4 regions of the Clostridioides sp. LIBA-2809 genome follow, and region 1 is predicted to be linked to each of the others. Evidence: riboswitches for the same ligand, from Rfam matches in the RefSeq annotation. Region 1 holds a riboswitch; each other region holds the start of a gene.
What was found. A riboswitch is a leader RNA that binds a small molecule or an ion and turns the genes downstream of it on or off. The one in region 1 is predicted to bind cyclic di-GMP.
Positions count from the first base shown of each region.

Region 1 (3,206 bases):
GTAAGAGAAGCTCTAATTGCTATTTCTGCAGTTTCAGTATCTCTTATCTCCCCAACCATTATTATATCTGGGTCTTGACGCATAAAAGCTCTAAGCCCACTGGCAAAGGTAAGACCTGCTTTTTCATTTATCTGAGATTGATTTACACCAGGTAATTCATACTCTATAGGGTCTTCTATTGTTAAGAGGTTTCTATTTTCTGTATTTAATTGATTTAACATTGAATATAGTGTAGTTGTCTTTCCACTTCCAGTAGGGCCAACTACCAATATAAGTCCATAAGGAGTGTTTATCAACTCGTCATATATCTTAGAGCCATGTTCATCTATTCCTAGTACTTCTTTACTAACCATAAAATTACTCTTATCAAGAACCCTCATGGCTATCTTTTCATCCCTATTAGTTGGCATTGTAGAAACCCTAAAATCTATAGGTTTGTTATCTACTTTTAAATAGATTCTGCCATCTTGCGGTATTCTCTTTTCAGATATATTTATATCTGACATTATCTTGATACGACTTACTACTGCTTTGTATGGTGCTGAGTTCATCCTCATATATTCCCTTAACATTCCATCTATCCTAAATCTAACACGCATGTAATTTTCGCTTTGTTCTATATGTATATCACTTGCTTCCATTCTAACAGCATTTTCTAGTATGTTGTTTACTAATCTTACTATTGGAGCTGCATTTACATCTTCTTCAAGTATTACTGTTTCTCTTACTCCACCAGTTCTATTCTTGTTGTACTCAGTCATAGCTTTATTTATTTCTGAATGTGCATAAGCATGACCTATTGCTTTGTTTATATCTTCTGCACTCGATATAAATATCTCTACATCTTTACCTGACATACGTCTTACATCTTGAACTGCTTCTCTATCTTGTGGGTCTGACATGGCTAGACATATCTTGTTTCCATCTATTTTGAATGGAAATACAGCATATCTTTTGCATATATTTTCTGGAACCATTTTTGTAGCTAATGTGTCTATTTCTGTTCCTTCTAAAAATACACTTTCTATATCCAAAAGTTCTTTTAATACACTTATTAATAAGTTACTATCTATAAGACCTTCTTGTACTAGAAATTCTCCTAGTCTTTTTCCACTGTTTTTTTGCTCTGATAATGCCCATTTAAGCTGGTCTTCTGTTATGTATCCTTTTTCAACCAGTTTGTCTCCTATTCTAACTTTTTTAGCCACAGATTTCACTCCTTTACTATCTCAATTATATCATCATTTGTGATTGGACATTAAATAAAATAGTATAAAAGACAGGAAGATTTTCTTCCTGTCTTTTTTATTATATTTATCATTAAGTTTACATATAATTAAATATTGAAGATACTACTCAGCACTAGTTTCTAAATTATCTATAAGAATTATATATATTTTACCATTAAAAGCATCATCTAACTCATGCTCTTTAGCTACATCTACATTTGTATAAACCTTATCTTTTCCTATGTCAGATACTAGTTTATCTGCTTGTTCTTTTGTTATTGTTACGCCATCTATCAATAATGCTAATTTTTTACTATCACTAACTTTAACTAAACCATAAGTTCCACCAATATCAGAATTTTCTATATCAGATTCCAAGTATGATTTTAAGTGTGTTTTTATATCTGTAGGTAATGTGTTAGTATCTGCATAATAAGATAATGCTGCACTCTTAACTGAACTATAATCAGACTCAACACTTGCTACCTTAGCCTTATTTATATTACTAAATAAAGCTGGAACTGCTACTACTGCTAATATACCTATAATTGCAATTACTACCAATAATTCCACTAAAGTGAAACCTTTTTTATTCTTTCTTAACTTCATTTTTATTCCCCCTCAAATTTTTTAATTAATACTTACTTATAATATATCTGGTTAAAAATCTAAGTAAAATTATTTACACGTACTAACCAGATTTATTTCTAGCATATAACCATTTTAAAACAAAAAATGCTATGAAAATAAAAGTATCCATAAATAAATACAATTCCATAGCCGGTTGCACCACTAACTCCATATGTTCTAAGGTGCCCAAATCACAGAACATATATCAACGTTTCTATTTTTATTAAATTCAGGGTAATGCATAATTATATATACATATCCACTTATATTATATAATAGTTACCAAATTTTATCAACTAAGTTTATATTATTTATATATACCAATAATTTACATATTGAAACACAGTTCATACAAATAATTATACTATACAAAAAAAGAAACATCTCCCTACAATTATCATATATCGTAAGGAGATATTTATAAATTATCATTTAGTTTTATCATTGTCATTTCCATCCTTTGCTAATATTTATTTGAAAGCTAGAAGCTATTACAATATAGTATTTTATTAAAATCATCTATTATAAACATTCTATCTCTTTTAATTATGATTCAGCCACAATCACTATATAAATGAAACTCTTCATTTACAGATATGCTCATTGTGCAAAATTACTTTCTTTACAGTAACTTTATATAATCCAGAACCCTCTCACAAACATCAAAGATATAGAATAGATACTATTTTCAATTCTTATAAATAAACTTTCAATAGACTTTTATATTCCTTCTAGATTGTGGCTGAATCATTTAAGTATTAGGGGTTCATCTTCTGACCTTCCCATTGGAAACACCTCTTTCTTTGTTTATATTTACATAATACTACATAATCTGAAATTTTTCAATACTTTTTCCAAATATTTTTTATATTCATAATATTCATTATTTATGCACTTTTTCATATTTCTTTTTACGTATCTATTATAAATTCTAAAACATAATCTTTTTCTAAAATCGCATATACTCTTATAATAAATAAAAGACAGCTCTATAAATTTAAGTATCAAAAAAGAGTTGCTCAAAAGTTTTATATCCTTTTAAGCAACTCTTATAAGTCCAATAAATTAGAATAATTTACTTACTGATTCGTTAGAGAATATCATTCTTATAGCATCTCCAAATAAAGGAGCTACAGTTTTTATCTTTATTTTATCTATTCTTTTTTCTTCAGGAAGTTGTATAGTATCAAGAACTATTAACTCACTTATCTCTGAATTAGAAATTCTCTCAATAGCTGGTCCTGATAATACACCATGAGTACAACAAGCATAAACATCTTTTGCACCAAACTCTTTAAGTGCATTTGCCGCATTAACTATTGTTCCAGCTGTATCTATCATATCATC
Region 1 covers NZ_CP197004.1:4,101,429-4,104,634, forward strand. The annotation lists gene ACTG44_RS19310 (GspE/PulE family protein) at 1-1,208, opposite strand, end outside; gene ACTG44_RS19315 (type II secretion system protein) at 1,353-1,838, opposite strand; cyclic di-GMP riboswitch class II at 1,999-2,084, opposite strand; gene ACTG44_RS19320 (ribose-phosphate diphosphokinase) at 2,925-3,206, opposite strand, start outside.

Region 2 (3,206 bases), 1.9 Mb from region 1:
TGAATCTTTTAAGTATAAGTTTACAAAAGAATACAATAGCTACAAATACAAGAACTGAACTTATAAATGGAATAAGAATACTAAAGATATCTTTATCTACTGTTCCCATATAAATATAAATATTTTTTGTAAAAAAAACTCCTATGAATAACGACAATATATAGCCAAGAAAACTTGCAAAAGATGAAATTAATACGTATTTTATCAAATATAGTTTTTGGATGTTACTATTTTGAATACCAATGGCTTTCATAACACCAATTTCTCTGTAGTCTTCTTCAATCGTTGTAATTAAAGTAAATCGTAAGCATAAAATAGAAATTGTAATAAGAAGAATGCTAATTAAGATGACAATAGCAATTACAATTCCGTCAGACAAAGCATTTAGTAGTTTATAAGTGGAATAAGTTATTGATGTACCTGTTTGTGGGAGCTTAGTTGATTGATATAGTGTTTCAAACTCACTAATTTTATTTATATCATTTAAGAGAAATTCAATTAGATATTCGCTTTCCCCCATAGTAGCTTTTAAAGTATCCCAATCATTATCACTGATTAAAAAACGCTTTGAAGTAACAAGAGAAGGGTTCATCTGTGCATCACGTATAAAATCTTTTATTGTAAATTCCATAAAGAAACTACCATTAATAATTTTTATTGTATCTCCAATTTTTAAATTGCATTGTTTCATATAGTATACAGGAACTCCTATTTCCCCATCTTTTATTTGCATTATTTGATTGTCCATATCTAATAGAAAGTCAAATTTATCATTTTGTTTTGTAAAGCTATTTTCTAGCACACTATTAGCCTGATTTTCTCCTTTATTTCCTAAAAAAATATTAGCTCCATTTATATTTAAAAGTTCAGTAGTTTGTTGCTTTTTTACATATGGAGTTTTAGCTGAAAACTTGTCAATTTCTTCTTGATTTAATTTCCCAGAATACATTTGAACATAATGAGGCGCATGGGATTTTTGAAACAAAGAAGTCATGGAATCAGTTAGTTCTATAATGATGCTCGTTGCACTAGATACCAGCATTGATGCAAGCAAAATAAAAATAAATAGAGCAATTGTTATCACTTTGTTTCGAGTTAAATCTTTTAATAATATTCTCTTAAGCATAAATAATCCTCATTTCTTAAAAATTTTGTATTGAATATTTTAGATTTATTTTATATTAGTCATAGATATATAAAAATTTAAACTGACCGTCGGTCTATAATGATAATATAATAATATTACTATTTTGTCAAGTTATTAAAAAAGTAAAATATAAACTTCTTATGATAAAGTGTTTATACAAAATATATCCTAAAGAAATTAGTAAGAATTTTAAAAAAGAATATAATTAATATATTTTATTTTTAGTTTTTTACTAATCAATAATTTTTAATATTAATTAAGTATATAAAAAATTATTGATTATTTTTATGTGTTAATATTTATTAAAAAAGATTTGTTAAAAGTAATAGTATCATAGATAAATTACTATTTTTTAGATGAATTATGAAGAACAATAATTAAATTAATAAATATAAAGGTATTTTTTGCTTATTATTAATTAAAAATTTAATTTATATTTAATTAATATAAAATTTGAGGTAATATTATTTTTAAATTGTTCAAATTATGTTATTATTCAGATATAGGCAATATTAGATAAATCTAATGACGCAAAGCTATAGGGACTAAAATCTTTATGTAATAAAGGTCATGTCAGCCAGTTGCCAAAAAGATAATGATTCTTTTTGTTAAAAGTATTTGTTGAAAGTATATATTTTTAATAACTTAATATTTGGCAAGAGGAGGGCTTAAGATGATATCTGAATTAATGTTAAAAAATTTTGGCGAATCTAGCATCAATTTTAAGACTAAAATTAAATTAAATTTAAGAGAAAGACCAGACATAAATAGTATGAAGTTGAAAAGTATACCAGAAGGTAAAATTGTCAAGCTAAAATGTGTTGATGGAATATGGGCAGAAGTTGAAAGTAATTATGACAAAGGATGGTTACTTTATAAATATTTAGAAAAATTAAGCAATGTTAAAAACAATAGTAACAACATGGTAAAAGATAGAAAAAAGAATTATGTAGGAAATATAAGAACAAATGGTCTAAGTTTAGAACTTAGAAATGATAGAACATTAGACTCTAGAATTATAACTACAATTCCTGATGGTTTTAAAGTTGAAGTATGTTATAGTGTTGGGAAATGGGCAAGAGTGAATATTGATAAAAGTGGAAAAAGATATTGTGGATATGTATATAACCAGTATATAGAAGAATGTTTAAGTTTATCATAATTGGATACTAGTAAGCTTTAAATACACTAATAAATCTCAGAAAAAGAATCCTAATCATAGGATTCTTTTTCTTTTGTAAAAATCATTATTATAATACTAAACAGAATAAATTAATTAAGCTATCTTAATTATAAATGGAAAATTTAGTTGAAAGTAGATTTAATTTGTATTTTGTGTACTAAGTATCATAATTTACTATTAATTTAAAGAATTTTAACAAAAGAGAAACTTTATAGAATAAAAATAATATTAAAGATAAGAAAACATATAAGAAATTTGAAAAATTTTGTAATTTTTACTTTAATATATATTATAATAAACTAGATATAAGTTTTTATGAGGGGGAAAATATGAAAAAAAAGAAAAAGTTGATTGGAGTAATTATATCTTTTTTACTTATAATCAGCATTATAAATCCATTACAAGTTGAGGCAGACGTTATTACTGATTCTAGTGTATACATTTTTTCAACACAAGAGAATTATCAATCTAATAATACTAGGTTTAAAACTATTAAATCTAAAAGTAGACACAAACGTAGCAAATCTAGTAAAAGTAGAGTGAAATTAAAAAAAAGAACTACAAGAACTAAAACTTATGGACATGGAATTCTAAATAGACACAAAAGTCGAGGTATAAGAAGATATAATATTTTATCAAAATTGATACTGTCAATAATAGTTATGTTTGTTGTTATAGTTTTAGTTATATTAATATTTATTAAAAGAAAGAAGAAGAAATTTTATTAAATACAACAATGAAAATTATATAGTTGTTTTATGTGATTTTATTATTAATTAGATGGTAATTTAAAGAACAACGTTTTGTTAATTATTGATGTTTATTTAATAGCATGATATAATTTGAACGGAATAATATGCTGTTTAAAAGGAGATA
Region 2 covers NZ_CP197004.1:2,166,235-2,169,440, reverse strand. The annotation lists gene ACTG44_RS10410 (FtsX-like permease family protein) at 1-1,126, opposite strand, end outside; cyclic di-GMP riboswitch class I at 1,643-1,736, shown strand; gene ACTG44_RS10405 (SH3 domain-containing protein) at 1,821-2,309, shown strand; gene ACTG44_RS10400 (hypothetical protein) at 2,660-3,058, shown strand.
Region 2: another riboswitch for cyclic di-GMP. It lies ahead of ACTG44_RS10405 (SH3 domain-containing protein); the one in region 1 lies ahead of ACTG44_RS19315 (type II secretion system protein).

Region 3 (3,206 bases), 510 kb from region 1:
TATCAACTTCTGTTCTAGGCACATAAATTGTGCTTCCTTTTACCTTAGTATCTATCTTTCTAGACTCTAATTCTGCTGATATATCTGCAGCATCTTGAACATCTAGTTCTGAAAATAAGACTGCATACTTATTTTTACTTGCAGATATTGCTGTAAATACTAGCGCTAAACATATAGCAACAATCCCTATACCTAATGCTATCTTGGTCCCTTTTTTTAAAGAACCTATTTTTGTCCTAGCTTTAGCAACTTGCTCCTTAATCTTATTTTTAAAACTGGTTATCATTGATTATTACTCCTGTTCAAAAGGCTAAATTTGTACTTTATTCATTTCTTGATATGCATCATGAATCTTGTTTCTAACTTCTATTAGATATTGCATAGATAGTTGTGCTTCTTGACCTTTTAACATAACTTCATGCATAGAAACATCTTCGCCTTTTATAAATTTTTCTTTCATATTATCTGCTGTCACTTGTTGAAAATTGACTTTGTCTATAGTATCTATTATTACATCTTCAAAATTCTTTTTTTCTTCTTTATTATTAAGATTTAATGGTTTTATTTCTCCAACTAAATTATCTAACTTTGCACCTTGCATTAAATTGTTAATTTGTGTAATTGGCATAATTTATCCCTACTTTCCTATTTCCAAAGCTTTAGATATCATAGACTTCTGAGCATTCAGTGTATCTATGTTGGAATCATATGCTCGTGAAGCTGTTATTAAATCTGTCATTTCAACTAATATATTTACATTTGGATATTCTACATATCCATTTGGCTTTGCATCTGGATGAGCTGGGTCATATACTTCTTTAAGAGGTGATTTGTCATCTTCAACAGATGTGACTTTTACTCCTAACATACCTAATTTATTATCATAGTTTTCTTCAAATGAAACAACTTTTCTCCTATATGCTTCTCCATTTGGACCTCTTGTAGCATTTATATTAGCTACATTTGATGATATGATATCCATTTTCAAACTTTCTGCTGTTAATCCACTAGCAGAGATTTCCATTCCACTGAACACACTCATCTTCTAGTTACCTCCCACCTATTATTGATTTAGTCATTGCGATTTTGCCATTTGCAAAACCTATTAAAGCATTATATTGCAGTGTTGTCATTGCTTGCTTTACTTTCTCTTCTTCTATATCTACATTATTGCCATCTACTCTTAACCCTTTGGAATTGTCTATTTTTTCTTCTATTTTTGGCATGGCCTCATTTAATGTTTCTTCAAAAGTTACATAATGTTTTTTGTAACCTTCAGTATTTATATTTGCTATATTATTTGCTATTGTTTGACTTCTTAGATTAGTTGCATCTAATCCCATTTTTATAATGTCATATGTATTCATACTCACCCCTCCTCAAAATATATTTATTTGATATATTTAATGATTAAAAAAATGAAGTTGCTATATTACAAAAAATGACTTCTTTGTTCATTTAAATCTATTGCAATTCTATTACATTAATATAATAACGAATTATTTTAGTAAGAAATCTAATTTGAATTCAATTAAATCCAATAAAAATAAAAAAAAATTTTAATATGTATTTAATTTTCCCCTCATAAAGTTGCCTTTTTTTGTAAAATAGCAACTTTTTTAGATAAATTTCCTTTATTTTATATTATAATTGGTAAAATATGTTATTATGTGTATTTTCTACTATAATAAAGCAATTTTTCCACAATAAAATGACCGCCAAAAAAGCAGTCACTTCGACTAATCCTAAGTATACAAATATACTTAGGACTCTTTTTGGCAACTGGCTAGCATAGTTCGCATATACAAACCTTAGCCCCTATAGCTTTGCGTCACTAAATTTCTTTAGTTTTGCCTATTTAGTTTTAATTTAAGTATACAATAAATAACAAATTTTTTAAATATCTTTTTTATGTATACTTGAATATTTTATTTTCAAAAATTAATTATTATTAATTATACAGATTATAAATACTATATTCTCCCATATTATAATAAATTTGACTAAAATATTTTCATTTCGTAAAAATATAAGACAAACTATTCCTTTATTCTATATTTTTCTATATATTTCAATTTTATTTATATAATATATAAATGTCTAAAAATATTAATTAATGAATTTTAACTAAATTATATATGAAAAATTTATTTATGATATTATTACAATTTATTTAATATTCATTTATGCTTTTAATTACATAACTAACTTCTTCATCCTTCATACCAACAAATAAAGGTATACTAACAACTTTATTTGAATAATTCTCAGCTATATTAAAAGATCCCTTTTTATATCCCAAATAAGCATATGCTTCAGATAAATGAGGAGGTATCGGATAATGTATTATAGACTCTATACCATTTTTCTTTAAGTATTTCATAAATGCATCTCGTTTTTCAACTTGTAATACAAATAAGTGCCATACATGTGTGCAGTTTTTTTCTATTTTGGGAAGTATAACTTTTGGATTGCTAATTTCATTAAGATATCTATCTACAATTTTTGACTTTTCATTTTCAATTTCATTAAGATATTTAAGTTTTACTCTTAACAGACCTGCTTGAATTTCATCTAATCTTGAATTATATCCAACAAATTTATTATGGTATCTCTTTTCTGAACCATAATTTCTAAGTACTTTCACTTTATCAGCTATTTCTTTATTATCAGTTACTATAGCACCTGCATCTCCAAATGCTCCCAAGTTTTTGCTTGGATAGAAACTAAAACAACCTACATCCCCAAATGTACCTGTTATTTTTCCATCATATTTAGCTCCATGGGATTGGGCACAATCTTCAATTAAATACAAATTATATTTCTTACATAATTCTTGTATCTCTTTCATTTTACTTGCCTGACCATATAAATGTACTACTAATATAGCTTTGGTTTTACTAGTTATTTTTTTTTCTATCTTAGATGAATCTATATTATAATATTCATTTGGTTCTACAAATACTGGTTTTGCCCCATTTATACTTATTCCCATGACACTAGCTATATATGTATTTGATTGCACTATTACTTCATCACCTTCGCTTATTCCTAATGCTCTAAAAGCAATTATCAGTGCATCTAAACCACTGGCTAAACCAACACAATATTTGCTACCTACATAGCTAGCAAATTCTTCTTCAAAATACTTTACTTCATTTCCAAGGATGTAATATCCACTTTCCATTACATCCTTAATCTTCTTC
Region 3 covers NZ_CP197004.1:315,847-319,052, reverse strand. The annotation lists gene fliF (flagellar basal-body MS-ring/collar protein FliF) at 1-286, opposite strand, end outside; gene fliE (flagellar hook-basal body complex protein FliE) at 311-628, opposite strand; gene flgC (flagellar basal body rod protein FlgC) at 638-1,042, opposite strand; gene ACTG44_RS01810 (flagellar basal body protein) at 1,050-1,367, opposite strand; cyclic di-GMP riboswitch class I at 1,775-1,865, opposite strand; gene ACTG44_RS01805 (DegT/DnrJ/EryC1/StrS family aminotransferase) at 2,174-3,206, opposite strand, start outside.
Region 3: another riboswitch for cyclic di-GMP. It lies ahead of ACTG44_RS01810 (flagellar basal body protein); the one in region 1 lies ahead of ACTG44_RS19315 (type II secretion system protein).

Region 4 (3,206 bases), 820 kb from region 1:
TATAACTATATCGCTATTTTGAACTTCTGCATATGTTTCTAAAGCTGACCTACTATATGTAGATGTCGTAGAGTTATCATCTTTACTAATATTATTATCTTCTTTTGGTGTATCTTTGTCTAAATCAGATTTATCAGTTGATGAGCTTTCTTTATCATTACTCTCTTTATCATTGTTTTCTTGTTCATTTGTATTAGAATCTGATTCTTCTTTATCATTGTTTTCTTCTTGAGTATTATCTGAGTTATTATCAGATTGCTCTGTATTTTCTTCTTTATTATTTACTTCTTCTTGTTGTTCTTCTTTTAAAGTTTTCACATACTCTTTGTTTTCATAAGGAATCTGTTGAACATTACCATCTTTATCCGTAACCTCAACTATTCCTTTTGCTGGAGCACTCCCTTCAGGAGCTTTAATATTTATGACTTCCATATCAAGTGCTTCTGATAAAGCTATATCCATCACTGCCGGTTTTTCTTCTGATATTTTATCATCTTTATTTGCTGGAGATATTGTAACTCCATTGTTTTCTCCACTAAACAAATCTTCTATAGTACCTTGAATATTTGTATCACTATTTTCTTCTAATGTTACCTTACTTGTATCTACTATAGGATTGGTAGGTACTATACTTTCTAGACTATTTGCATTTTCATTTTGTCCTAGATTTTTATGTACATAGTCTAGGTCAGCAATATCTACCTTTCCATCTCTATTTAAATCATATTCTTTTTTATTTGAATCTATATTTTCTAAAACTTCATTATAATCATTTTTATCTACTTTTCCGTCTCCATTTACATCACCCATTAAGAATAGTTCATAGTTTAAAGGTTTATTTTTACTATCTACACTTGCTCTATTACTTAATAAAACCCTTTGAGAATAACTTGATATATCAATATCTTTAACTTCTTTATTCTTAAATCCACTTCCAGATACTTCTACCTTGTATTTTCCAACAGGTAAATTGCTGAACATAATATTATAATATGATATATTTTCATCTTTTTCTTTTATTTCACTTCTATTTGCAGATAATTTTTTGATAGTATATTCTATAGTATCTGTTCCTATATTTATACTTCCTGAATTTTTACCTCCAAGTTTTATTATCCCACTATTATTACTACCATCTTTTAATTGTAGTTGTATATCAGTTATACTTTCTGATTCATTATTTTTGATTGGAAGTGAAAAATTTAAATCCACTTCTAGATTCCCCTTTAGCTTTTCTGTAACTGATTTTTCAACTGCCCTTAGTTTTCCCTCTAATATAGGCTCTGCAAAAACATTCAATGGTGCACTACACATGGACACTGCTAGTACACAAGATATTGCCTTTTTCATGAAATAACAATCCTCCCTCAATAAATCTTTAATTTTCCATGAATTTAAATGCTATAGTTTCAGACAATAAAAAAAGACACTCAAAGAGAATCTTTATTATAAATAAAAAGAACTTGCTCTTTTTAGCAACTGGCTGATATGGCTTTATAAGCTTTAATCCCTATAGTTTTGCGTCATTAGATTTCCCTAATTTTGCCATTTAATTTTCAATGCTTTTATACCCATTTTATACTATATTTAAACTTTTTAATACAATTTTTTTATGTTAAAATACAAAAAAAGAATATTTATATTATTATGTTAATATAAATATTCTTTATCATTATAAATACATTACTTATATGTTATTTTCTAATTATTATCTTATTACATATTTCCAGCGCTTATCTATATATTATTATCAAAGTATTTAAATCTCTATAAACACCTATTCTTTATATCTTCCATAAAACTCATGTGTTGCATATATAGTCTTATCTCCTGTCATAGTTAATCCAAATCCCATTATTTCATATCCCTTATGTAACATATTTGTACCTTCCTCAGGATTTGTCTTCCACTCATTAAAAATAAAGTTTCCTATATCATCTGCATCTCTATTCGTATATACAGGCTTATCTGGGATTTTATACTTAATTATATTTTCCCCTTGAACAGAAATGTATCCAGGTTTAATCTCACTCCAATCTAGATACTTCAAAAAAGTAGAATACGAATTTTTACCATTTATAGTGTGAGATAAAGTCTTTTTATTTGCCATTAAATTAGACCAGTCATTTGCTAGACCTTCTAATCTACTTGCTACAGATAACTCTCTTACTCCATTTTCTTTTCTGTATTGTTTTGTAAGAGCATATATTTTTCCCTTTATCCTATCCTTAAATACTTTATCATTTGGATTATAGTACAATCCTTGTTGGTTTGGCGAAGCTTGATTTATACATTGCTTGATGACATTTTGATTTATTCCTCCTAGTACAGTCAATTTATCTGCACCACTTAAAATACTCTTATTGCTACCATTTTCAACTAAAACCACAGGCGCATTTTTTGCTATTGTAGAAGCTGCCAATGCATCAGTTAGTTGCATACCCTTACTTAAATAAAATTCTTTACTGTCTTTATAGAACTCTTGTATAACTCTCTTATTGGTATCAAATCTATCTGTTCCACCTAATCTAACAGAATTTGTACTCTTAACCAGTTCATCACTTATTATCTCACTAGAACCAAGTGCATAACTCTTTAATCCTGTTGTATCAAATCCTACACTGCCTCCATCTGTAAGTATTATAGGTACTCCATCTCTTGCTGCTACTGGTGATGCACTTATTGCATCTGCTTCTCCTGTAATTCCATTAGCTATAATTACTTTATCTATTGGTTTGATTTCTTTGATTTTTTCAGCTATTTTTATGCTTGTATCAAATCTATTCTCACCAAATATTCTTTGTACAACCTTCTTTTTAGATAGTAACTGATTTTCAACATTTTTACTTATTGTCGATTCTGAACCTATTATATATATAGTATTTGCTTTGTTTAATCTTTCCATAGTAGTATTTGGGATTTGATTTTGTTTTGTCATTAAAATAGGCGCGTTTAATGCTCCTGCTAAACCACTTGCACTCAAGCCATCTGACAAGCTATTATCCGAATTGATTAGTATTGCTGTATTGTAGTTTTGTTTGTCTGCTATTTTTGCTGCTGTCTCATATCTGTCAGTTCCTTTTATTTGTTCAACTGATGTGAGCGCATTTACTCTAGGAGTATTTACCATTACTAAAAATAGTGTAAGTCCTATAGCAAATATCTTTCTACTATTCTTCATATTTTTTTACCCCCAATATTAGTTT
Region 4 covers NZ_CP197004.1:3,277,436-3,280,641, forward strand. The annotation lists gene ACTG44_RS15500 (M60 family metallopeptidase) at 1-1,350, opposite strand, end outside; cyclic di-GMP riboswitch class I at 1,472-1,557, opposite strand; gene ACTG44_RS15505 (cell wall-binding protein Cwp9) at 1,778-3,181, opposite strand.
Region 4: another riboswitch for cyclic di-GMP. It lies ahead of ACTG44_RS15500 (M60 family metallopeptidase); the one in region 1 lies ahead of ACTG44_RS19315 (type II secretion system protein).